DNA from 3 places in the Bacillus sp. JJ1562 genome. Region 1 is predicted to be linked to each of the others. Evidence: riboswitches for the same ligand, from Rfam matches in the RefSeq annotation. Region 1 holds a riboswitch; each other region holds the start of a gene.

Region 1 (7,813 bases):
TTGTCTCAGTCACTAGAAGTTTCTTCTTATTTTGAAGGGAAAGAGACCCCAACACATGCTCTTGTATATAGTTCATCAAAAATCGATTTAGAAGTAGAAAATAGTTCGTTTTTAACATCTTACCTCTTTCAATTGCGAAGGAGCTTTAAATCAACATATAAGCCGAGTATTGTTGAAAAAGATTTCGATAAGAATCCTGGATTATTACCGTTGTTTGATAATAGCTACTGGGGAATTTCTCTCGAAGGATTGGCGAATATTGTGACGAAAACAGACGATGCAAAGACGGAAGAGTTTTTTCAATCGAGTTATATGCATCAAATTGAGTCAACCTATTTTTATATATACATCCTTGCCCTTCATCAAAAGTATGCCTTATTACGATTGTCAATCGTGGCTTCCAAGCTTTCCTACGATTTACAACAGGTAGGCGAGGATAACTATACGGAGCAAAACTTCCTTATTTCCGAGCTTCGAAATCAAATCGTACGGTTCATGCTTCGCAGTTCTTATAATCAAGTTACAAATATCACTCATTATGGGCATTTGTATGAAATGGTTAGGGAAAACCTACGCATTAGTGATTTATTCCGAGAACTTCACGATGAACTCAATGCGCTCTCATCTTATACAGATGCAGCTGAACAAAGAATTCAACATCTTGCAGAACAAGAGAAAAAGGTTGCAACAGAAAAGTTTAATAGCAAGATAACTACTATTTCCATTTTCTTTTTACCAGTCACAGTGATTACAGGATTTTTCGGAATGAACCTAGATTTTATTACCGATATAGCAGAGCATTGGTGGATTTTGATCTTATCTACCCTTGTAGTCTATCTAATGGTACTGCTTTGGATTAAGGAAAATAAATAGTTTTTAAGGAAGCCTAAATCGTTGTTGATTTAGGCTTTTTGCGTTTTTTGGGGGCTTGGCTTTTTGTTTTTTATTGGGAAAGTTACCATGTATATAGTAGAATTTAACTATTAGTGAACAGGAAGTGATTAACAAATGAAGACCAGTGTATTTCATTTTATCGGAGAATTTTCCTGCCAATTAGAGGAGTTGGCGTTACGCGTTGAGGCGCTTTTATGGGACCAACCACAGGCGGCGATGACACAGGCGCGCTTGTTTGGAGAACTATTCGTTAATATGATTTTTGAGCAAGAAAATATGAGTGAAGTGTACCCACTAAAACTGGTAGAAAAGATAAATAGATTATTTAGACATGATGTTATTGATGATGATATTTATAAAAAGCTTGAATTCATTCGAAAAAATGGTAACATTGCCTCCCATCAAGTATTAGAAATGGACCAAGAAGTAGCAAAAGAAGTACACCGGACTATTTTTGATTTAGGAGTATGGTATGCAGAGGTTTATGTTAGCCATACCTTCAGTGCGCCTTCTTATGAATTACCCTCTAAGCAAAGCCAAGATCTTGATGCTATGAAACAATGGATGGATGAGTACATAAAAGAAACGCAGGCAAGGATTTCGGAAATTGAAGAACAGCTGAGTCAGTTGAAGGAAGAGAAGAAACAACACCCTATTGTTAAGGAGAAGAGAAACCCAATTCTTGATCAGCCTAAAAACAAAGGTAGACAAGTTCCTTTAGAAAAATTCCAATCAACTTTTAGAAAAGCCGGTTTTAATTATAGAGGTCAAACTAAAAAGGCGGCTGAATTTCAATTTGAAAATTTTAAAACGGGCTATGTTTATTTGTTAGATAATGCTACGCCAACAATTGCTATTCATCCTTGGCTAGTGGGACAAGCGAAATTGTTTGATGAGGAGCAGACTAAGTCACGAAAAAGTACTGCATTAAAGAACTTTCCGAGAATGAAAGAAAACGATCAACTCAAATCAAATTATGGATATGCGTTCACATTTCAAACGAATGGTGAATTAGAGGTTTTATTGCAACGGATTGCAGAAGAATTTGAAACTAAATATATGATTAAATAGAAATATCTTTGGCTAACTTCGTTGTGAAGTTGGCTTTTTTATTGTTTTATGTGAATAAAGTTTTGTATTGTGAAGGTTCAATGGGTTTATTTACTAACATTTTTAGACTAAAAATTTCTAAACATCTGTCGATAGAATAGAAGTGAATGTATTAAGCGCAACGAGAAATAATCTTGTTGTGCTTTCTTTATTGGTTAGAATACTTTCTTTAACAATGGTGCTATTTCGTATGAATAAAAGGAGACAAAGTAAGTCATCAAAAGTTCATTTTTTTAAAAAGTTTGTGTCAAACTTTGTCGGAAATATTGGCATTTTGTCGAAAGGTAGTATAATAGTTTAAGTCAACCTAGTACTTTAGTATTATAATCTTTCTGAAAAGGCAAACTTAATGAAAGTTAAGGGCGCAAAGCCAAGGGCCTAAAGCTAAAAAGCTATGGTAGCCTAGCTGCTGAGAATAAATGAAACCTGATTTTCATTAGGATCTTTATTCGAAAAGAAGGGAATGAATTTGTTGGTTAAAAATCAATTAGAAGAGAAAGACATTTTTCATGTATTTCAGACCATTTTGGATCTATCAAATAATTCACCTTTGGGTTATGAAGCACTAATCAGGTCTGTAAGCATACCCAGTCCAGAATTCATTTTTCATGAAGCTAGCGACTTTGGAAAACTGTATGAAATTGATTGTTATTCTATAGAAAAGGCTATTAAAACCTATCAATCAAATGGTTACACAAGTGAGGATGGCAAGCTCTTTCTAAATATATTGCCTTCAACAATCCTGCATGAATATTTTATGGAATTCATTATGAATCTGTTAAAAAGGGATGATCTCAGTAAACAAGAAATCATCTTAGAGATTTCAGAGTCTGAAAATATCGAGGATTTTGATGCTTTTATCAATAAAATTTCAGAATTAAAAAAGCTTGGTTTTAAAATAGCAATTGATGATTTTGGTAGGGGATATTCTGATATTAAGAGCATCATCGAATTAGAACCGCATTATATAAAATTTGATCGTTACTTTTCTAAAGAGCTTGCCACTTGTAGTAAAAAGAGAGAGCTAATAAAAAGCATAATAAGTTATTGTGAAAAATATGAATGTGAACTAATTCTAGAGGGTATTGAAAGAAAAGTTGATTTAGAAACAGCCTACAAACTAGGAGTTACTTATGTGCAAGGGTATCTATTTGGTAAACCTTCATCTCTAAAATCTAAATCAGTCGTAATATCATAAGTTATTACTCTGTACAAATAGAAAGGAAATTCAACTATGAAAAACAACCAAGAAAAACGAAAACGAAAGAAATTACTTAATTTTACAATCAGCAAGAGGCTATACATAACCTTTATCTTCATTATCTTGTTACCAAGTTTTACGATTGGTTTTATGTCTTACAATAGTGCACAAAAGGAAATTAAAAAACAGATACTTGCTAGTTCTACAGCAAATGTAAATCTTCTAAATCAATATATAGTCGATCATATATCTTCAAAGTACAATGATGTTGAGTATTTCGTATCCAAGCTAAATGCCGGGTCCTTTGTAGAGGCTGAAATACCAACTACAATTGAGGCCTTTACACAATATTCACTTCTTCATCCTGACATAGTGACAATCTTTTCGGGAACCAAAGATGGGAACATGCTTTTATATCCAAATGCTAGTCTACCTGAAGATTTTGATCCAAGAGAGAGAGAATGGTATAAACAAGCCATTGCAAACCCAGGGAAAGTTATCATTACAGAACCATATGAGGATTTAGCTACTGGTAGTATCTTAGTGACCATAGCACAAACGATAAATGATGGATCTGGCGTTATCGGTCTGGACATCGACTTAGAGTCCCTAAAAAAAATGACATCCAGTATTAAAATTGGTGAGAATGGGTATACGTTTATTCTTACTGCACAAAGAAAATATTTAGTTGATCCAACTCAAGAAACTGGTTCAGTACCACAAGGGGAAACCTATAGCAAATTAATATTTGAAGAACAAAGTGGAATACTTTCTGATGAGTTTCAAGGTAATAAATACGAAACTACCTTTGTTACGAACGAACAAACTGGTTGGAAAATCGCAGGTGTAATGGAACAGAAAGAGATTGATGAAGCAACTCAAGGTATTCTACTTTCAACATTATTAATAGTAGCCATTTTTATTTTTATTGGTTTAGCTAGTGCTATTTTAATTGTAAGAAGTATTACGAAACCTCTGAATTTCTTAGTACAGGTTACGGATAAAGTAAGTAATGGAGATCTTACTCAGTCCATAAAAGTGAAAAACAATGATGAGGTGGGACAATTAGGTAATAGCTTTAATAAAATGTTGGGTTCATTGAGGGAACTACTATCACAGGTAGATGAAAAATCACAGACATTGGCAGCATCCTCAGAACAATTGACTGCAAGCTCAGAACAAAATAGCCAAGCAACTGAACAGATAGCAAATGCGATTCAAGAAGTTGCGGTTGACACTGAACAACAAACAGAAATGGTAAGGCACACTACAGAAGTAGTGAAAGAAATGAATATTGGCATTCAACAAATTGAATTGAATGCTCAAAATGTTTCTAGAACCTCTGATGAAGCATTGGCCATCGTGGAGAACGGTGAACAGGCATTAAAGGAATCTATTCAACAAATGCAAAATATCAATACATCGGTAGCAGATCTAGGAAAAATTATTAATTCATTAGGAGAGCGTTCCGAAGAAATTAATCAGATTGTAAATGTGATCTCCGATATTGCTAGTCAGACAAATCTTTTAGCTTTAAACGCAGCCATTGAAGCAGCAAGAGCGGGAGAACACGGAAAAGGCTTTGCTGTTGTCGCAGATGAAGTGAGAAAATTAGCGGAACAGTCAGCAAAATCGACCGAAAGCATTCGCGAACTGATCGCTTCAATCCAAGAAGATACCAAACAAGCTGTTGAGTCAATGAATCAGGGAACAGAAGAGACCGAAAAGGGAATATATGTGGTAAACAATGCTGGTTTATCCTTTACAACAATTCAAAAATTTGTTAATGAAGTATCTTCACAAATACAGGAAGTTTCAGCATCAATAGCACAAATGACACAAGGCGCGCAACAAGTGGTTGAAGCTGTAAGTGAAATAGATGAAATTGCTAGGAAGACAACTGGACAGGGCCAAGAGGTATCTGCAGCAACAGAAGAGCAATTAGCATCCATGCAGGAAATCGCATCTTCAGCGGCTTCTTTATCTTATATGGCTGAGGAGTTACAAGAAGCGGTTAGGAAGTTTAGGGTGTGATCATCAACAAGAGCTTTTTAAATCAAATAAATGTTGATTCGGAAATAGTAACAAACCTTGAGGGAAATTCATCTCGTAGTTGATAAGGTAAATACCATGGTGAGTTAATATAAACTGTAAACAGATAATGTATATTCAACACAGCGGGTTGCTTGATCACAGCTCGTTGTGTTTTTATTAATTTGCTTTCAGCTTAGAAAAATTAACTAATAATAAATACCTAAATTTTCGAATAATTATTGACCTTTGTTTTCTGTGTGTATAAAATTTATATGACAAAAGACCTAAGAAGGTGGATAAAATTTGAAAATTGAAAGTGTTATCCGATTAGTTAACATCATGGTTTCCGAAAAAAATTTCCCTAATGCCAGAAAAATGATAATCAATGAATGGAATCGTCTAACAGAGGCTCAAAATTATGTTCTGCTAAATTCTAATGCACAACAGTTTATAAAAATAATAAAAGAAGAGTTAGAGCAAGGAACCTTTGTAACTCTAACAGATTCAGATAAAAAAGTATTAATATTAGTCAACAGGTATATTAAAGACCTCCAGTTCCGTATTGCAAAAAGAATTTGTGAAGAACATCAAGCATTATTAGATAGACCAGAAGCTCAAAAATGGCTTACATCGGATGCTAGATATATGTGTGAAATTTGGAAAAAATCTGTCTAGAGCCATTTGGAGGTAACCAGAGAATCGGACCATTAAATTAGTTTCTCAACAAATAATAAAAATTTAGACCAAGAGAGATGGTTTTTTGAAAAAATCACCACTTCCCTCCGTGTAAAACACATACTTATAAACAAGTGACATCCCCGTCCATTTCATTTAAAATGGAAATTATAAAGAAACAGGACAGGAAGGTAAAGAATATGAAAACGGCGATTGTAACTGATAGTACAGCTTACATTCCAAAGGAACTTCGTGAAAAACTTAATATACATATGATTCCGCTAAGTGTTGTATTTGGCGGGGAGACCTATCGTGAGGAAGTCGATATTACGGCAGAGGCTTTCTACGAAGAGCTAAAGGCTCGCAAGGATTTGCCAACCACTTCACAGCCGCCGACTGGTGAATTCGTGGAGCTTTTTGAAAAGCTAGGACAGGAGTACGATACTGTCATTAGTATTCACTTATCTAGTGGAATTAGCGGGACCTATCAAGGTTCAGTGACTGCAGGTGAAATGGTTGAAGGTGTGAAGGTACATGCTTTTGACTCTGAAATCAGCTGTATTGTGCAAGGCTTTTACGCGCTAGAGGCAGCGGAAATGGCGAATGAAGGAAAGCCAGTTGAAGAGATTATGGCAAGGTTAGAAGAGATGAAAATGTCGATGAGAGCCTATTTTATGGTGGATGATCTCACAAATCTTCAGCGCGGTGGCCGCCTGAGCGGGGCTGCGGCTTTTGTCGGCAGTTTGTTACAGGTGAAGCCAATCTTATGCTTTGAGGATAAAGTGATTGTGCCATTCGAAAAAATTCGTACGCGTAAAAAGGCGTTGAATCGAGTGTTTGAATTATTTGATGAAGATGCAAGCAAAGGTGTTCCAATGCGTGCAGCGCTGATCCACGGAAACATTGAGGAAGAGGCGAAGGAATTGAAGGCTGAACTTGAAAAGAAATACCCACATGTCGAATTTTTACTAAGCTATTTCGGACCTGTTATTGGAACCCATCTTGGTGAAGGTGCGATTGGGTTAGGTTGGTATAAGAAATAAAATAGGGGCGCCGTGCTGAGGTGCGGCGCTGTTATTAATTGAATAATAAATACGGAGGTCCTTCATGCGATTTTTACTAGAAAAAGAAATATTAATCCCTGAACAGCTATTGGACAAGTCTGGCGCCAAGCGAATTACCGATTTTGAATCCGGCTATCTGCAGCAAATGAATCCCACTTTTAAGTACTCCTCTGAACTCCAACAATTACTCAACGGCAAGCAACTCCTACTTGAAGAAATTCCATTATCCCTAGAAGACATACATACTCACTATTTGAATGGTTATTTGCAATATCGAAAATGCATTACGAAAACGAAGGATGGTTATTCCTGTGTTCGGTGCGGGAATTCCGTCCAAAAACTGTTTGCTTCGTTTGAATGTGAAAGGTGTAAAGAAGAATGTACTTATTGCAGGAAGTGCATTAATATGGGACGGATGAGTGAGTGCACGGTTTTGGTGAGTTGGACGGGGCCGAGTCAGAATGTTGATATTCCGGATAAACCACTTGTGTGGGAAGGAACCCTTTCACCGGGACAACAAAAGGCTTCTACAGAACTAATAAATGCGTTTCAGGACGATGACCAGTTACTAGTCTGGGCTGTGTGTGGAGCGGGGAAAACTGAAATTCTGTTTGAGGGAATCGAAGTGGCACTTCAGGTCGGTAAAAGAGTGTGTATCGCGACGCCACGAACTGATGTCGTAATTGAGCTAGCACCACGGATAAAATCTGCATTTCCACAAGTTGATGTTATCGCCTTGTATGGAGGAAGCGAGGACCGCAACAAGACTGCACCCATCACGCTTGCCACAACCCACCAACTTCTCCGTTTCTACAAATCCTTCGACATGATCATA
Region 2 (7,813 bases), on a different contig from region 1:
ACAATTGAAAACGTATACGTGTTCATGGCTCTATATAACCTTGCTACAATCGGTTCATCTGTCTTCATAATGGTTGTTTGGGCCCTTGTAACAGATTGTATTGACTACGCAGAACTGCAAACGGGGAAACATTATGAAGGAACAATTTATGCCCTATATTCCTTTGCGCGTAAAGTAGGGATGGGATTAGGTGCTGCGATCGGAAGTTATGCTTTAGGCTGGGTTGGTTTCGTTTCTGGAGCAAAGTCTCAATCACCTGAAGTAGCACAAGGAATATTAAAAATGTACACTGGTATGCCTATCGTAGCATTTATTATCATTTTAATCGGTGTTGGATTAATCTATAACCTAAATTCAAAGAGAACAAATGAAATGTATGCAATATTAAAAGAAAGAAGAGCGTCTATATAGGGAAATCCCTTTATAGGAATTCTATATTATAGGAGGAAGATGAGCATATGCGTACTAGATTCCTTTCAAAATTGACAAATGGAGAAGTAGAAGAATACTTGGATCGAAATGATCTAATCTTTGTTCCAGTTGGGGTTACAGAAACTCATGGGGCTTTACCACTGGACGCTGAAACTGTTTTAGCTGAGGCGATTGCTTTAAAAATGGCTGAAGAATCAGATGGGCTAGTTTTGCACAATTTACCCTATTTCTTCGCAGGCGGGACGATTATCGCCCGCGGAACAATTCAAATGAGCATAAGAGACGGAATGGCTTATTTAGATAAAATAGCAAAGTCATTACTTAATCAAGGCTTTAGACGACAAATTTATATTACCAGCCATGGCCCAGCCCATATGACAGTAAGCGGTATGGTTCGTGATTTCTTTGATGAAACAAAAGTGCCTGCCCTGTATATGGATGTATTAAAAGCAGCAGAGGCAGCCGATTTCAATCTAATGGATGCATTTCATGATATGACCATTGGCGCTTATAAAGCTTTAGGCAGATTAGAGGATATTCCATTGAATGTACCTGAATCTCATTCTGTTACGTATGATGTTCAGCATATGTTATCAGGGATGGGTAAGAATCCTGGAAATTTATTAGGAAAATACGCTTATCAATCCGGTGCAGTGGGTTCTTATTTTAACGAACCATCTGATCATATGGCTACACCGCTTTTGAAAACACCTGAAGAAAGAGAAGTATTTGCAGATAGGGGTGTTCAAGCAATTAATGAACTAGTAAAGTCATTGGATATGCCGACAATCGTTGAAACACTTCGTCAAGTAGATGTTTACACGAAGGATGCGATTCTTCCTAGATACGGGGCAATCTTGCCAGGCCAAAAAGCGTAAGAAGCAAATAACAAGTCGTGCGAATCATGTGGAAGTCGCACGACTTGTTCTGTATATAGAAAAATCAAAAGTTACATAGCCTGTCCTTCATATCGATAAAATCTCATATAGGTATGTTACGGTGAACAGTATCACAAGTAAATAAGGTCCGTTTTTTCACCTGGAAGCAGTCTAATTCGTATGATTAGGCTGTTTTTTTGCGGATTTTAATGTACGTCATGAGGAGGAAGAAGAGTATACCTAATGATTAACATGATTGTAATTTGGATCATGCCCTTTATATACTTTTTCTTATTATTACTATACATATATAACATTTACTCTTTCATTATGTACCAAGATGATATATACTCAATTTATTAATTTTCGTAAATAATACGGTTTTAACCTAAAAATAACTGAAATTATCTCATTTTTTAATCTAAAATCGAACTAATTACTTATATTAAAAGATAATGTTCGTAAGTTTATTTTTAAGTTGAATGAAATGAAGGAGATATAATATGGGGAAATTTGAAAACAAGTGGATTAGTGCTGTACTTCCAGCTTTATTGATTCACTGTAGTATTGGTACAGTTTACTGTTGGTCATTGTTTAAGAGCGATATTGCCTCTTACATTGGGAAGCCTGTTGGTGAAGTGGAATGGGCATTTAGTATAGCTATTTTTGTTCTTGGAATGTCTGCAGCTTTTGGAGGAAAACTTGTTGAAAAAGATATTCATAAATCGTCCTTACTTTCGGCAATCTTTTTTGTCGTTGGGATGGCAGGAACAGGTTTCTTTATTTATCAAAAGTCATTGATAGGTATTTATGTTTCCTATGGTATTGTAATGGGGATTGGACTTGGAATCGGTTATTTAACACCAGTAAAAACATTAATGCTTTGGTTTGAGAAGCAAAAAGGGTTAGCGACAGGCCTTGCTGTTGCAGGCTTTGGCTTAGCGAAGGTCATTGCAAGTCCTTTAATGGAAAATTTACTCGGAGAAAGAAACAATGAGGGGATCTTAGTAAACCCAACAAATATCTATACAATGTTTTTTATTCTAGCGGGTATATATTTGGTGATGATGGTTATTGGACACTTGCTGATCAAAAAACCAGCTGGATATGAAGAAAAAAGTGTAAAAACCAAAAGCTTTAGTTATAGAAAGGTATTGACGAATAGAACATTTATCGGAATTTGGTTGATGTTCTATATTAATATTACATGTGGATTAGCCCTAATTTCACAAGAAAAAGGTATTCTAGCATTCATTGGATTTGGGGCAATTGGTTTAGTTAGCTCGTTAACAGCTATTTTCAATGCAGGCGGACGGATTGTTTTCTCCTCATGGGCTGATCGATTAAAAGACCGTAACTCAATCTATAAAATTATTTTTATTTCATCTATTGCAGCCATTTTATTAACGATTATGTTTGATGGTATTAATAATTCTATCGCGATCCTTATTATCGCCTTACTTTGTGTCGTAAATGCAGGTTACGGTGGAGGTTTTTCATCTATACCACCACTTTTATCTGACCGCTTTGGTTTAGATAGTGTTTCTACTGTACATGGATTAGCCTTATCTGCGTGGGCATTGGCAGGTCTGACAGGCAACCAACTAAGTGCATTTGTTCTTGCAAAGACACAATCTTATGACATGGTGTTATATGTCATTATGGCTTTCTTCGCGATTGCGACTTTAATTAGTATATTCATTGTTAGACCTGATAAAGTAAACTTGGAAAGTGAAGAGTTAAGTAGGACAGAGGAAAGAGTAGCAGGTTAAGTATTAATTAAACATAAGTAAAAAGGGATGCCTTGATTGATATGCTCCCAATAAGGTAGACAGATGAATTAATAAAAGTCTGTTTACCTTATTGGGAGTTTTTTTATGACTAAGAGGGGGACTTTTTCTGCTCAGGAAAAAAATGAGCTTATTTTAGCATATGATTCTAGAGAGGTGGAATTGCAGCGCAATTAATAAAACAATGATTGAAACATATAGTAAAGGTGAGTTATTCGAAAACAGTGCTTGACCCCAATGAGTTAAAGCTTTGCATTAAGGGGAGCATGCACTGTCTTCATTCAGATTAATCCTTCCTAAACGATGAATAACTTTCACCCAGGACTGCAATGAATATATTGCTAAATGAAAAAAAGGTAAGAGGGTTAACACACTCGTTACACGGAAAGGAGAGCATCTAAATGTCCCTTTATATTTAAAATCTTTTAGGGAATTGACTCATAATAGCAACTGTCATGGTATCAGCCATCATTATAGCTTCAGCCTCAATTTTATCAAACACAGCGATACTAGCATTAAAATTCTTTTGGAGAATTAATTTTGCCTCTTGTATTGTAAGTTCCAGATGTTCAAAAAACATTTCTCTGAATTCCTTTTCTGATATAAAAGGATTAATTCTACTTACGAATACGGAAATTTCTGCCCCATTTGCGTACCAACGTCTCTTTAAATCTACTACAGCTTTTTGATTGCCTGTTTTTGCAGCATTAACAATTTCAGCAGCAATGACTAGGTGATCCTTTATTAAGTCGCTGAATTTTTCAGCAATTTTATTTCCATAGAAAGGCTTTAATAAATCCCCCAAATCAGTAGCATTTTGGAGAAGACGTGCGGTAACAGCATCTAAATCAGGTAAATTAAAGGCTATGCTTTTGATTGTGATTCTTGTCCAATATACGTGTTGCTCCCAAGCTAAACGCATAGCATTACTTAAACGAACTTCCTGTTTACTAATACAAGAACCGTTGAACCAAGGATTTTCCATGGTTTCACCCCCCTTTTTTATGGATTAATACATATCTAAGATAGAAAGGGATCTGAGGTATAGGTAATTGATCATGTTATGAAAATTAACAATTGGAACCAGGAGTGTCTGAAACCAATTTTACAAAATAGGAGTGAAAAATCCGTTATGATAAATGCATTGAATCCCAGTTGATGCTAACTTTTCTACAAAAATTGCAAGAGAAAATTAGGCAACCGACTCTTCACTATATTGTCTTTATTAATATTTGAGCAGGAGTGTAGCATTTTATTCAATTTTAAAAAGTAAAATGGATTAGACAGTAGTACTTCAGTCATAATCCTTTTTAGGAATTAAGAAGGGGAGCGAAAGATATGCATTGGGGAAAGGTAGTAATGCATAGTTTGTGCTTGGTAATGTTATTTTTAGCAGCTGTTATTTTTGTAAATCCACTGACGGATTGGATTCATAACGATACAATTCGTGTTGTTGTTAAAGAGTTTATACGTATAGTGGTTACTCTTGGACTATTCTGGCTGTACGCCATGCTTTTTTTAAAAAAGTCGAGTGCATATTTTCGTATTCATAAACTAATCAAGATGGATAAATTGTGGGTCTTTGTAGGACTATTGCTTCCACTTACAGTGATTGTTTTTTATGTGTTTATGCAATACGCTATTTTTGAACGGCAAGACCAACTTTCTATCCCATCTATAGTAGCGATTATCGTTGGATCGCTCATTACGGCATTCTCTGCCGGAGTGATTGAAGAAGTTTTGTTCCGAGGCTATTTGTTTAAGCTAATCGAAGACAAATGGAATGTGGCAACTGCAGTTTTAGTGAATTCCATTTTATTTGGTGCACTGCATTTACTCACCCTCAATGGGCTTCAGTTACTTGATGTATGTTTGATCCTTATCGCAGGCACTTTGGTTGGTATAATGTTTTCGCTAATTGTTTATAAAACGGGGACAATATGGAATGCAGTTGTAGTGCATATTATCTGGAACTTTTTCTTAAACTCTACTATTATACAATTTGCATCAAAGACCGATAAAAATCATTCCTCACTAGTGATGTTAAGGTTTAAATCGAATGACCTTTGGATTACGGGTGGTTCTTTTGGAATTGAAGTTTCTATCCCTGTTGTCGTACTGTATGTACTAACTATCAGTTGGCTTCTCTTTCAGAAATCTGAATTCAGGAAGGTATAAGAATAGAGACTGTCCCTTGATATAAGAGGGGTTGTCATATTTTAAAGTTTGTTGATTTGTTGATTTTATTTATGTCTAGTTCTATTAACTTTAATGCAGCTAAACCAATGGCTGAGTGAAAAAATATTTTAACGTATGAAAATAGGAAACTTTATTTTTTTCAGAAAATCTAAATTTTTTACAAAGAAATCTAATTAATTTTATAAAAATACAAAATATTACAAAATTAGCTATAGATATAGTTCATTAGTCCTTGTATAATAATGGTAGATAATATAATAGACTCAAAGGGCAACCTATCTGAAAGGATATGGACGCAAAACTACAGGGGCTAAAGTATGACTACTATGCCAGCCAGTTGCGAAATGGAAAAGGCCCGTTTATATGAAATGGGTCTTTTCTATTGTCTACATAGTTAAAAGTGGGGAGGAGTAATCATATGAAAAAGGTTTTCTCGATTTTAATTTCAATCACCATTTTTTTAGGGGTAGGATTTCCAGTTTTTGCAGCTGAAGATGAAGATGAAGATGTTCGAAAAGCAATTGAATTAATTGAAAAGACAAACAAGGAAATTGATGAAAAGATTGAAAAAGCAGTAAATAAAGCAGATAAGTTACAAGCCGAATACCTTCTTGACATTCGTAAAATTGAAGAAGGAGATACTGTAGTTAAATTAAAAGAAGAAAAAGAAAAAGTATTGTCTGACTTAGTAGCTACTCGAAACGATTTGAAAAAACGAGAAAAAATAAATAAAAAATTAGAAGAAATTAATACAAAGCTTAGTAATGAGGAAGCAAAAATTAATAGTAAAATCGCAGAAATCAAGCAGGACATAGAAGAGGCAACCCATCAACTAATAACTGCAGATGATAAGGATACAAAAAAAATGGAAGAAAAAATTAACAAATTAGAAGATAAATTGGAAAAAAGATCAGAGAAGTATCATGAAAAAACAGAACGGTATACAAAAGACTTAGATAAGGTTATTACGGATATTTATAATGAAACACTTAAAATGTCATCGGAAACTATTAAAAAGGCTGCAAAAAAGGGAGTTCAGGCTGAATGTAGCTGGAAGCTTGTTCGTTTTGCAGATAAGTGGGTTTGGATTGACCCTATTAAAGTAGTGGGTTGGTAAAATAGTTTTACAATTCTGAATAAAAATGTAGTACAATAAAAACGAGTTCTATGTAGAACTCGTTTTTATTGATTGTAAGGTGGGATAGTATGGCCGGTTTTACAATTGGAAAACAAGGAACATTCCTAGAAACAGTTAATTTTGATAATAACCTTGAGATTAGTTTAGTTACTCGAGGGGATGGAGTGGAAATAATAACACAATCTATTGGCGAAGGAAAATTATTCTATGTTTATCCCAGTGAAAATGTAGATGCTTTAGAGTTTTATTATATTTTATCTGGAGAAGTCGAGTGTGAACTTAATAATAAAAAGCATATATTAGGTCCGGAAGACTTCTTCTCAGCCAAAGGGATTAGCGATCCAATCCACTTTACTGCGCTGTCCAAGGTAACCTTACTATGTGTATTTACCGAACAAATCTTTGTCCATATAAGTAAGGATATATCCTCTCTTATAGAAATTAAGAAACAAGTAGAAATAAAAGATAGATATACTCAAAAACATAGTGATCGGGTGGCAAATTATTCCGTAAAAATAGCTAAAAAACTAAAATTAGATAAAGAGCGTTTAGTGAATTTAACGACGGCATCTGTACTTCATGACATCGGTAAAATTAATGTGCCAATTGAGATTTTAAATAAACCAGGGCGATTAACGGATGAAGAATATGAAATTATCAAGAAACACCCAGTAGATGGTGCAGAAATGATTAAGGACTCTTATTATAAGGAACTTGCTCCTATTATTGAACAGCATCATGAAAGGCTGAATGGAAGCGGTTACCCAAATGGTTTAAGTGGAGAAGACATTGTTTTAGAGGCAAGGATTATTGCTGTAAGTGATACATTTGATGCGATGACAGAAGATCGAGCCTATAGAAAAGCATTTAAGGAACAGATAGCAATAGATGAACTTAAGAGACTGGCCGGCTCCCATTATGATGAAGAAGTTGTAATGGCACTAGAACAAATATTAATAGAAGAAGGACGAATAAGCTAATTGGTGTTGTTATCAAACAGTACCAGTGGGTTTTATTTGAAATTTGTAGGTGTGGGGAGCCTTATTATAGGTTGACAAGGTTCTTAACTTTACAGAGGACGGAAAAAATATTGAACAAAAATTATTTGCCAGCTGTACCATAATCCTATTCTTCAAGAAATTTTTAGCCCCTTCTTTTAACAAGGAGGGGCGTTGTAGGTTCCTATACGAAATCCCAAAATAATATACTATTACTACATTTCTTTTCTCTTTAGAGCAGGCGGGTAGTTAATAATTACGTTTTCAGTTTTCGTTACCTTTTTCTTATTAACTAGATGAAGTGCTAATCCTGTAAAGATAAATCCGCCAATAAAGTTGCCGATTGTAACTGGTATTTGGTTCCATATCCACCAATCA
Region 3 (7,813 bases), on a different contig from region 1:
CGGCACTAGGATTATCACTAATCGGGGGAGGAACATTTGCATACTTCAGTGATACAGAAGTATCGAACAATACGTTTGCAGCTGGTACATTGGATCTAGCAGTTAATCCATCTGTTGTTATTGATGTAGATAACTTAAAACCTGGTGACATTATGGTTCGTGAATTCGCATTAGAGAACAATGGAACACTTGATATTTCATCAATTGATTTAGCTACTGCTTACAATGTTGTAGATGCTAATGGTAATAATGTGGATGATTTCGGTAAACACATTAAGGTTCTATTCCTTGAGAATGCTGATAAAACTGGTGATGGTTGGGTAATCGGTGACTATAATGATGTAATTTCTGAAACTACATTGTTTGATCTTCAAAATATGACTCCAGATGCTGTTGAGAACGTTCAACACTGGATTACTTGGTTATTTGGTCTTAATGGTGAGGATAGCGGTTTAGAAGCAGGTTCTAGCGACCAAATGTATGTTGCATTTGAATTTGTAGACAATGGTGCAGATCAAAACGAATTCCAAGGTGACGCTTTAGAGCTTGAGTGGACATTTACTGCTCACCAAACTGAAGGGGAACTAAGATAATTTATCATAATTGAAATAAAGGAAGGAGATTCAATCTCCTTCCTTGCATACATACTAGACAAGTCAAACTGTATTGTTATGTAAAAGTTGTTCTATATAAAAAACATTAAGATTTGAAGGGGGATTGAAAATGAGTATTAAGAAAAAAATAGGTTTATCTACTGCAGCAGCTGTTCTAGGATTAAGTTTAATTGGCGGGGGTACGTTCGCATATTTTAGTGATACAGAAGTAACGAACAATACATTTGCTGCTGGAACGTTAGATATTGGGTTAAAAGGTGTAGATGATAAAGTAGAAGTTGATTTAAGTATTGATAATATGAAGCCAGGTGATTGGAAAGTACATCAAATCCGCATATATAACGAAGGAAGTTTGGATGTTAACGATGTAAAACTTAATGTAGATTATGAAATATCTGATGTAGATGGGAATAATAATGGCGAAGATTATGCTGATCATATTTTAGTACACATTATGAAGCAAGGATCAAGGGAAGTTGTGGCGGATTGGGTACCACTTTCACAAATTGAAGATTTAGTTGTGGCCAATAATTTAAAACCAAAGAGTGGAAAAGCGAACCAAACAGACAATAGACAAACTCTCCGAGTTGACTTTAAATTCAATGATAATGGCCAAGATCAAAATATCTTTCAAGGTGATTCAATAGATTTTAAATTTAGCTTTGAAGCAAGCCAAAAAGAGGGAGAATTAAGATAGATAATGAAGGGAAGGAGATCTTCTCCTTCCTCTTTATAGATATTTATGAACACATATGGGTAACTTTGTTTTCATAAATATCTATAAATACTGTAATGAAGAAGGGCGGAACAAAAATATGAATGAGAAAAGTAGATTGCTAAAAGGATTAATACAAAGAAAAAAACGATTTTTTGCCATTTTAAAAATAGTCCTAGTATTTTATTTAATGATTTTCTCAATCAAATATGTGACATCAACTACATCTGCCTACTTCTACTCTAAAGGTGAAGCAACAGTATCACTAACGGCTGGAACATGGGCGGATAATAGCAGATTAGAATTTACCGATAGAGGTAATTTAAATATACAAGGCTGTCCAGCAACAATGGTAGTTAATATAAAGAATATGAGTAATAGTGATATGAATTCACCAAGTAAATTTGAAATTTACTATGTTGATAAGGATAAGGATGGCGGAAAGGATAAGGGAGGAAACCCGAAAATTCACGGAACAAAAACAGATATTCCTGAAGGACAGAATGTAATACCTGCTTTGAAAAGTGGAGAACAAACAAAGCTTAGCTTTGAAACCAATCAAGATACTGGGGAAGGTTTTTACAACTTTTATGCATATCAAACAAATAAATCTATTGATAATGACTGGAGTGTAAAAGTAAAAGTTAAATGTAAGAGTAATAATGGCAAAACAATAAATGAGCAAAATGATGCGCCTAAAGAAGAACTGCCTAAGGAATCAGTAGAAAATGAAAAAACAGACACGCCAGAAACAAAACCTTCAGAAGAAACAGGATCAGATGGAAATACAAATCAGACACCAGAAAATAACGAACAAACATCTACGGATGAAAATTCAGAAAATCCATTACCGAACCAAGGAAATAATAATAACAAAAGTAAAGATGCAGTAAATAACTCAGTTCCAAATGAAATTACAAATGTCGAAGGAAATAAGGAGAATGATGGACAATGAAAAAGAAAATTTTCAAATGGTTAAATCATTTAGTTACTGGTTTATTAGTAGTTTTATTAATATGCGTTGCATCACTAGTTGTAACATCTAAACTCTCCGGAGGAGAACCTTCTGTATTTGGATATCAACTAAAAACAGTTTTATCAGGTTCGATGGAGCCAGGTATAAAAACAGGTTCAATTATTGCAGTTAAAACAGGTGGAGATATGACTCGTTTTAAAGAAAATGATGTTATTACATTTATGGAGGAAGACGAAAAACTAATTACCCACAGAATTGTTGAAGTTATCAATAATGGGAAGCAAGTGATGTATCGGACAAAAGGGGATAATAATAATACAGAAGATATAAATCCAGTATTAGCTCAAAATGTAGTAGCTGAATATCGTGGTTTTACTATACCTTATCTTGGATACTTTGCGGATTTTGTTGATTCCAAAAAAGGAATTATTTTATTAATGATCGTGCCAGGAATTCTAATTTTCCTATTCTCTATTTTCACGATTTGGAGAACAATTTCGAAAATTGATTTAAATAACAAGACAAATGACCCAATTGAAGAGACTAAAACAAATTAATTAAGGATCAATATTTTTTAATATTGATCCCCTTCTAGGAAAGGAAGGGAGCATAAATGAAGAAGAGAAAGAGTTTTCTTAGAAAAATATTTTTTATTTCAATATGTACGTTTCTATTTTTTTCTCAAATAAACCAAGTCTCAGCGTCCCCATCGAAAAATAGTAAGGTAATAGACATCATGACAACCCCTGAAAAAATATTATTTGATATTGATAATTTTAAGCCTGGTGACTGGGCAACAAGAACCTTAACAATAAAGAACAGTGGTTCGGAGGATTTTAAATATTTAACTTCAGCAGATCGAAAGTCAGGTTCAAAAGAATTGTATGAATCGTTAATTCTTACTATTTCCGATAGTGGTGGAGAGGTTTTTAAAGGTAAGCTTGGAGATTTTAAAAAAATAGATCCTAGAACAATTGAAAGTGGAAAACAGGAAGAATTAAATTTTACAGTAGAATTCCCCCCCAATTTAGGTAATGAATATCAAGGTTTAACAACTGAAGTGGAAATGAAGTTCTATGCAGAGGGTACATTAGGAGGAGTTCTCCCTGTTGATGGACCAAAACTGCCTGAAACGGGAACAAATACGTTTAACATTCTGATTGCAGGCATTGCTTTAGTTGTAGGTGGTAGTATTTTATTTTTCATCCTAAGAAGAAAACGATTAAGAACGGTTCACTAATCAATATTTATTTTTAAGGAGCGATTATTACTTCGTTGTTCTTTATTAAGAATTGATTTGATTGGAAATAGGATATATCCATGTACCGGTATAAACTTGGCTTTAAGTTCACAATTCAAAATCAAGAGAGGTTCCCAATGAAAATCATCATCATCCTCCTAGCAATCTTAAATCTACTAGACGCGTTTATCACACATTTTGGGATCCTTGGTGGTCATATTTCTGAAGCAAATCCATTAATGTTTACATTATACGACATACATCCATTTTTATTTCTTTGTATAAAAGCAATGCTTTCTTTCTTTTTAATTTCACTAATATATATCATTCGTTTTCCAGTGAACAAACTAATTCGATCACTTTCCTGTATAGCCACTGCAATGTACGCATATGTCTTTTTCCTCCATGGCTATTGGATTACGCAAATATTTTAAAAATGGAGGAAACCCAATGTATACCAAAACATGCCCACAATGTAACCAGCCATCCTTCAGCAGCAGCAAGCTCGGCAAATGGAATTGCCCGATCTGTCAAACTGAACTTTCAAGTCTTCTTGCACGTGATGCCGGTGAGCTTTTTCCTGAAGTATTAACTAAGAAATACCCAACTACCCATCAATCCCATTCCGACTATATTTCCAATTTCGAAACATACATATAAAATAAAAAATGCTTCAGGCAACCGATGTTACCGAAGCATTTTTTATTTATTGTCCATTTTCCATTTGTTAAATTCTAAGAATGATCGAAATTCCTCTTTGGAAACTCCTGATTTCATTGCCTCTCGTACAAGCCTTGTCCATTCTGAATCAAGTTCTACACTCTCAGGTTCTGATTGTTCATGGAGTAATTCATTGACGGTTACGCCTAATACTGTAGATATTTTTTCAAGAAACTGGATAGAAGGATTTGATTGGAGATTCCGTTCGATAGAGCTCAAGTATGATTTGGCAACTCCTGCGCGATCCGCTAGTTCAGATAATGATAATTGTTTTTGTAGGCGATATGTTTTAATACGTTGACCAATCATGACTTTTCACCTTCCTTCCTCTACCCATTATAACATATAACGAAGAATATGTTTTATAATAAGAACACAAAAAATGAAAATAAAAAGAACCCGGAACTTATCGAGTTCTTTAGCATCCATATGTTTCCAACCCGTTGTGTAAAAGGTTGCTGTATGTATTAAGAAGGTCTGTTATGCTGTTTTACTTTGGAGGAAAGCATGAATATCCTGGACGCTCATTCCCATCTCCACTGCTTCCAATATAAGGTCGATCCATTCGTGATCTAATTGTCCGTTCTTGTTTTGTACTTCATTTAACATTTGATTTCCTCCCAAAATACATTTGTATTCCAGGCAGTCCAGCCATCATAATTGAAATCTCCAATCTTAGACCTGTGACTTTGCGTCCCTATTTTTCAATAGGTTTGCCTTTGTCTGTTCGAACCTCAGCTGACTGACCTAAAACGATAGTCCATACATGGATAGAACCTTTGTATTACATTTAGAAGTATAAAACATGGGAATCAATCTTTCTGTAAAAATCTGTCGATGTCAAAATATTTACAAAAAATAAACAAATGATTGTCTAACACATCGAAATATGACCTCCTGTTACCATTTATGTAGAATGAACTCGAATGATAGGAGGAAGGACCTATGAATTGTTAATAAGATAGAAAAAGGGGTTGATATATAATGCCATTCAGATACGATTTTTTGTAAAATTTCCAAAAAAATGTAAGGTATTTGTCGAACGATTTATTGGGAAAATCCCCTAAATAAATGTAACCTACCCCCAAAAATGAGGATAGGCCTATTTTAGAATGCGTTTTGACAAAGATAAAATAATCCGCCATTGATAATTTCGACAAGAACTTTCGGTTCGTATTGTTCCTTGAGGGCTTCTTTTTCAATTTTATAGCTTTCTGGTTTTTCGTCGATCCCCTCATAAAAGGCATCTAACAGAGTTAAGTCTTCATCCCAGCGTTGTCTCGCTTCATCTGCCCAAGCATGCTCCTGTGTTTCTGCATAGCCTCTCACATATTGCTGAAGTCGATTCACACCACTTTGCGGTTTAACTAATGGTGACATCGTGTATGTTAAATCTGGTATTTTCGGAGTAAGTGAGAGCTTCTCGAGTTTTTCCTGAAATTCCTCAACTATAATTCCATTGATTAGCTGTAACCCGAGTGACATTAGCACATCACGCTTACGGTCACTCTTATACGAAACCTTCACATTTAACCCAAGCCATGGATAAAGTGGTGTATTACCCTGCACACCAGGAGGTTTTTGTTGATACAACCGTATATAGCTTGCCAGCTTTTTCGTTGATTCAAAAATTTGATGTAAACGGGGAGCCCCGAAATGGATAAAGTCACCTTTTACGTTATCAGGTGTTTGATCCCGATCCGTAATTAATGTTAGCTTCATTGGATTCGGTTCTCCACCTGTTTTTTCAACATATGTCCAATAAAAAGGACGGTTCATTAATTGTTTATCTAGATCTATTGTCAATTGCACTGTCATATAACCGGGCTGGCGTTCAAGAATTTCACAATGGTTGGATACAAAATATTTCTCTAGAAAATTAACGATTTCCTGTTGCTGCACGCTGCTCACCACCGTTTTGTTCTTCAAAGCTTATAATAGAAGTTAAATTCTCCATCTTAATTTTCATCTCACCCTCGCTCCTTGAACGGAGCATGATATCCTGAATATGGTCTTCAATGTTTCCGAGATCTAATCTTGTTAAAATATCATCCAACTGCCCAATGACGCGTTCAAACAGATTAATTTTTTCATATAATAGCTTTAAAATATGCTCTTCAACCGTGTTCTTCGTTGCAAAATTATAAATATGGACATCTTTTTCTTGACCAAGACGATGAATACGACCTATGCGTTGCTCAAGCCTCATCGGATTCCAAGGAAGATCATAATTGATAATATGATTACAGAATTGTAGGTTAATCCCTTCGCCACCGGCCTCAGTTGCAATCAACACCTGGAATTTTCCTTTAAATAATTCTCTCATCCAATCCTTTTTCCCACGCTTGAATCCACCTCTAAAAGGAACTGATGAAATGCCATTTTGCTGCAGGAACCATTGCAAATACATTTGTGTCGCACGATATTCGGTAAAAATAATTACTTTATCATCAATTTGCTTGATTAATTCAACTGCTTTTTCAGCCTTTGAGTTTTGGGTGACCTGTTCGACCTTTTTCATGAGCCCCATAACCATATCCTCAGGTGCCGTAGCACTGCCATCCTCATTTTTCTTCTCAAGCATCTTTTTTAATGTAAAATAGACAGCTTCGCGACTACTACAAGCCTCTCTTTGCAAAGTTAGAATCGAGAACATACTGGATGCAAATCCTGAAGAGCTAGACCGATAAGCAGAAATTGCGTCATATAGCTCCTGTTCAGTCTCTGAAAACTCAATCGGAACAGCTTCAACCTTCCGTTTTGTCCATTCAATTCCCGTGTCATCACGGCGATTTCGAATCATCACTTTATTGACCAATTCCTTCAAATGCTCATGATCATCGATAGAGCGGCTCTTTTTCCCGAATGATTCCTCGAAATTCTCCTGATTACCTAAATGTCCGGGCTTAAGTAACGACACTAGATTAAAAATCTCATCAATTCGGTTTTGAATCGGGGTAGCCGTTAATAGTAAACAAAACTTCTTTTTTAGGTTTTGAACAAATTCATAGTTTTTTGTTTTATTGTTTTTTAGCTTATGAGCCTCGTCAATGATGATTAAATCGTAATCCTGCTCATATACGATTTCCCGATGTGGACTTCTTTTTGCTGTATCGATTGAAGAAACAATCACATCATATTGTTCCCACATATAGCTCTTTTTCTGCTGGACCGCGGGAATATAGAACTTTTGATTTAATTCCGAACCCCATTGAGAAACAAGGGAAGCTGGTACAAGAATCAATACTTTTTTCACGAGTCCACGAATCATGTATTCTTTTAAAATCAGGCCAGCCTCAATTGTTTTTCCGAGTCCAACTTCATCAGCTAAAATCGCTTTTCCATTCATTTTTTCAACCACTTGTTTAGCAACCTCAAGCTGATGGGGAAGTGGTGTTAACTGTGGTAAATGCTTAGGTGCCTGAAGACCTTCGAATTCAGGTATCGACTGGTGTTTTTCCACTTCAAATGCAAGCTTATATAACTCCCAGTTCGCCCAAGGACCGTCATCGTCAATTCTTTGCAAAAAGTCACCTTGCCACGACTGA

What was found. Region 1 has a riboswitch for cyclic di-GMP ahead of V7097_RS06310 (EAL domain-containing protein). Riboswitches for the same ligand answer to the same signal wherever they lie in the genome.
Region 2: it holds a riboswitch for cyclic di-GMP, as region 1 does, so the genes downstream of both, V7097_RS23790 (hypothetical protein) here and V7097_RS06310 (EAL domain-containing protein) in region 1, are expected to answer to the same signal.
Region 3: it holds a riboswitch for cyclic di-GMP, as region 1 does, so the genes downstream of both, V7097_RS19960 (anti-repressor SinI family protein) here and V7097_RS06310 (EAL domain-containing protein) in region 1, are expected to answer to the same signal.

What each region holds. Positions count from the first base shown of each region.
Region 1 is NZ_JBALOQ010000009.1:45,267-53,079, forward strand. It holds gene V7097_RS06300 (CorA family divalent cation transporter) at 1-873, shown strand, start outside; gene V7097_RS06305 (DUF4145 domain-containing protein) at 1,009-1,965, shown strand; cyclic di-GMP riboswitch class I at 2,334-2,418, shown strand; gene V7097_RS06310 (EAL domain-containing protein) at 2,474-3,202, shown strand; partial or broken gene V7097_RS26010 (cache domain-containing protein) at 3,356-4,300, shown strand; gene V7097_RS26015 (methyl-accepting chemotaxis protein) at 4,292-5,239, shown strand; gene V7097_RS06320 (hypothetical protein) at 5,543-5,914, shown strand; gene V7097_RS06325 (DegV family protein) at 6,115-6,957, shown strand; gene V7097_RS06330 (DEAD/DEAH box helicase) at 7,022-7,813, shown strand, end outside.
Region 2 is NZ_JBALOQ010000057.1:44,905-52,717, reverse strand. It holds gene V7097_RS23815 (MFS transporter) at 1-411, shown strand, start outside; gene V7097_RS23810 (creatininase family protein) at 459-1,310, shown strand; gene V7097_RS23805 (OFA family MFS transporter) at 1,814-3,082, shown strand; gene V7097_RS23800 (acetylglutamate kinase) at 3,516-4,085, opposite strand; gene V7097_RS23795 (CPBP family intramembrane glutamic endopeptidase) at 4,439-5,278, shown strand; cyclic di-GMP riboswitch class I at 5,559-5,644, shown strand; gene V7097_RS23790 (hypothetical protein) at 5,718-6,416, shown strand; gene V7097_RS23785 (HD-GYP domain-containing protein) at 6,506-7,417, shown strand; gene V7097_RS23780 (formate/nitrite transporter family protein) at 7,651-7,813, opposite strand, start outside.
Region 3 is NZ_JBALOQ010000037.1:5,028-12,840, reverse strand. It holds gene V7097_RS20000 (CalY family protein) at 1-593, shown strand, start outside; gene V7097_RS19995 (TasA family protein) at 724-1,311, shown strand; gene tapA (amyloid fiber anchoring/assembly protein TapA) at 1,430-2,284, shown strand; gene sipW (signal peptidase I SipW) at 2,281-2,862, shown strand; gene V7097_RS19980 (TasA family protein) at 2,919-3,545, shown strand; gene V7097_RS19975 (DUF5658 family protein) at 3,683-3,979, shown strand; gene V7097_RS19970 (hypothetical protein) at 3,996-4,205, shown strand; gene V7097_RS19965 (helix-turn-helix domain-containing protein) at 4,248-4,574, opposite strand; gene V7097_RS19960 (anti-repressor SinI family protein) at 4,746-4,874, opposite strand; cyclic di-GMP riboswitch class I at 4,904-4,993, opposite strand; gene V7097_RS19955 (YqhG family protein) at 5,373-6,167, opposite strand; gene V7097_RS19950 (DEAD/DEAH box helicase) at 6,145-7,813, opposite strand, start outside.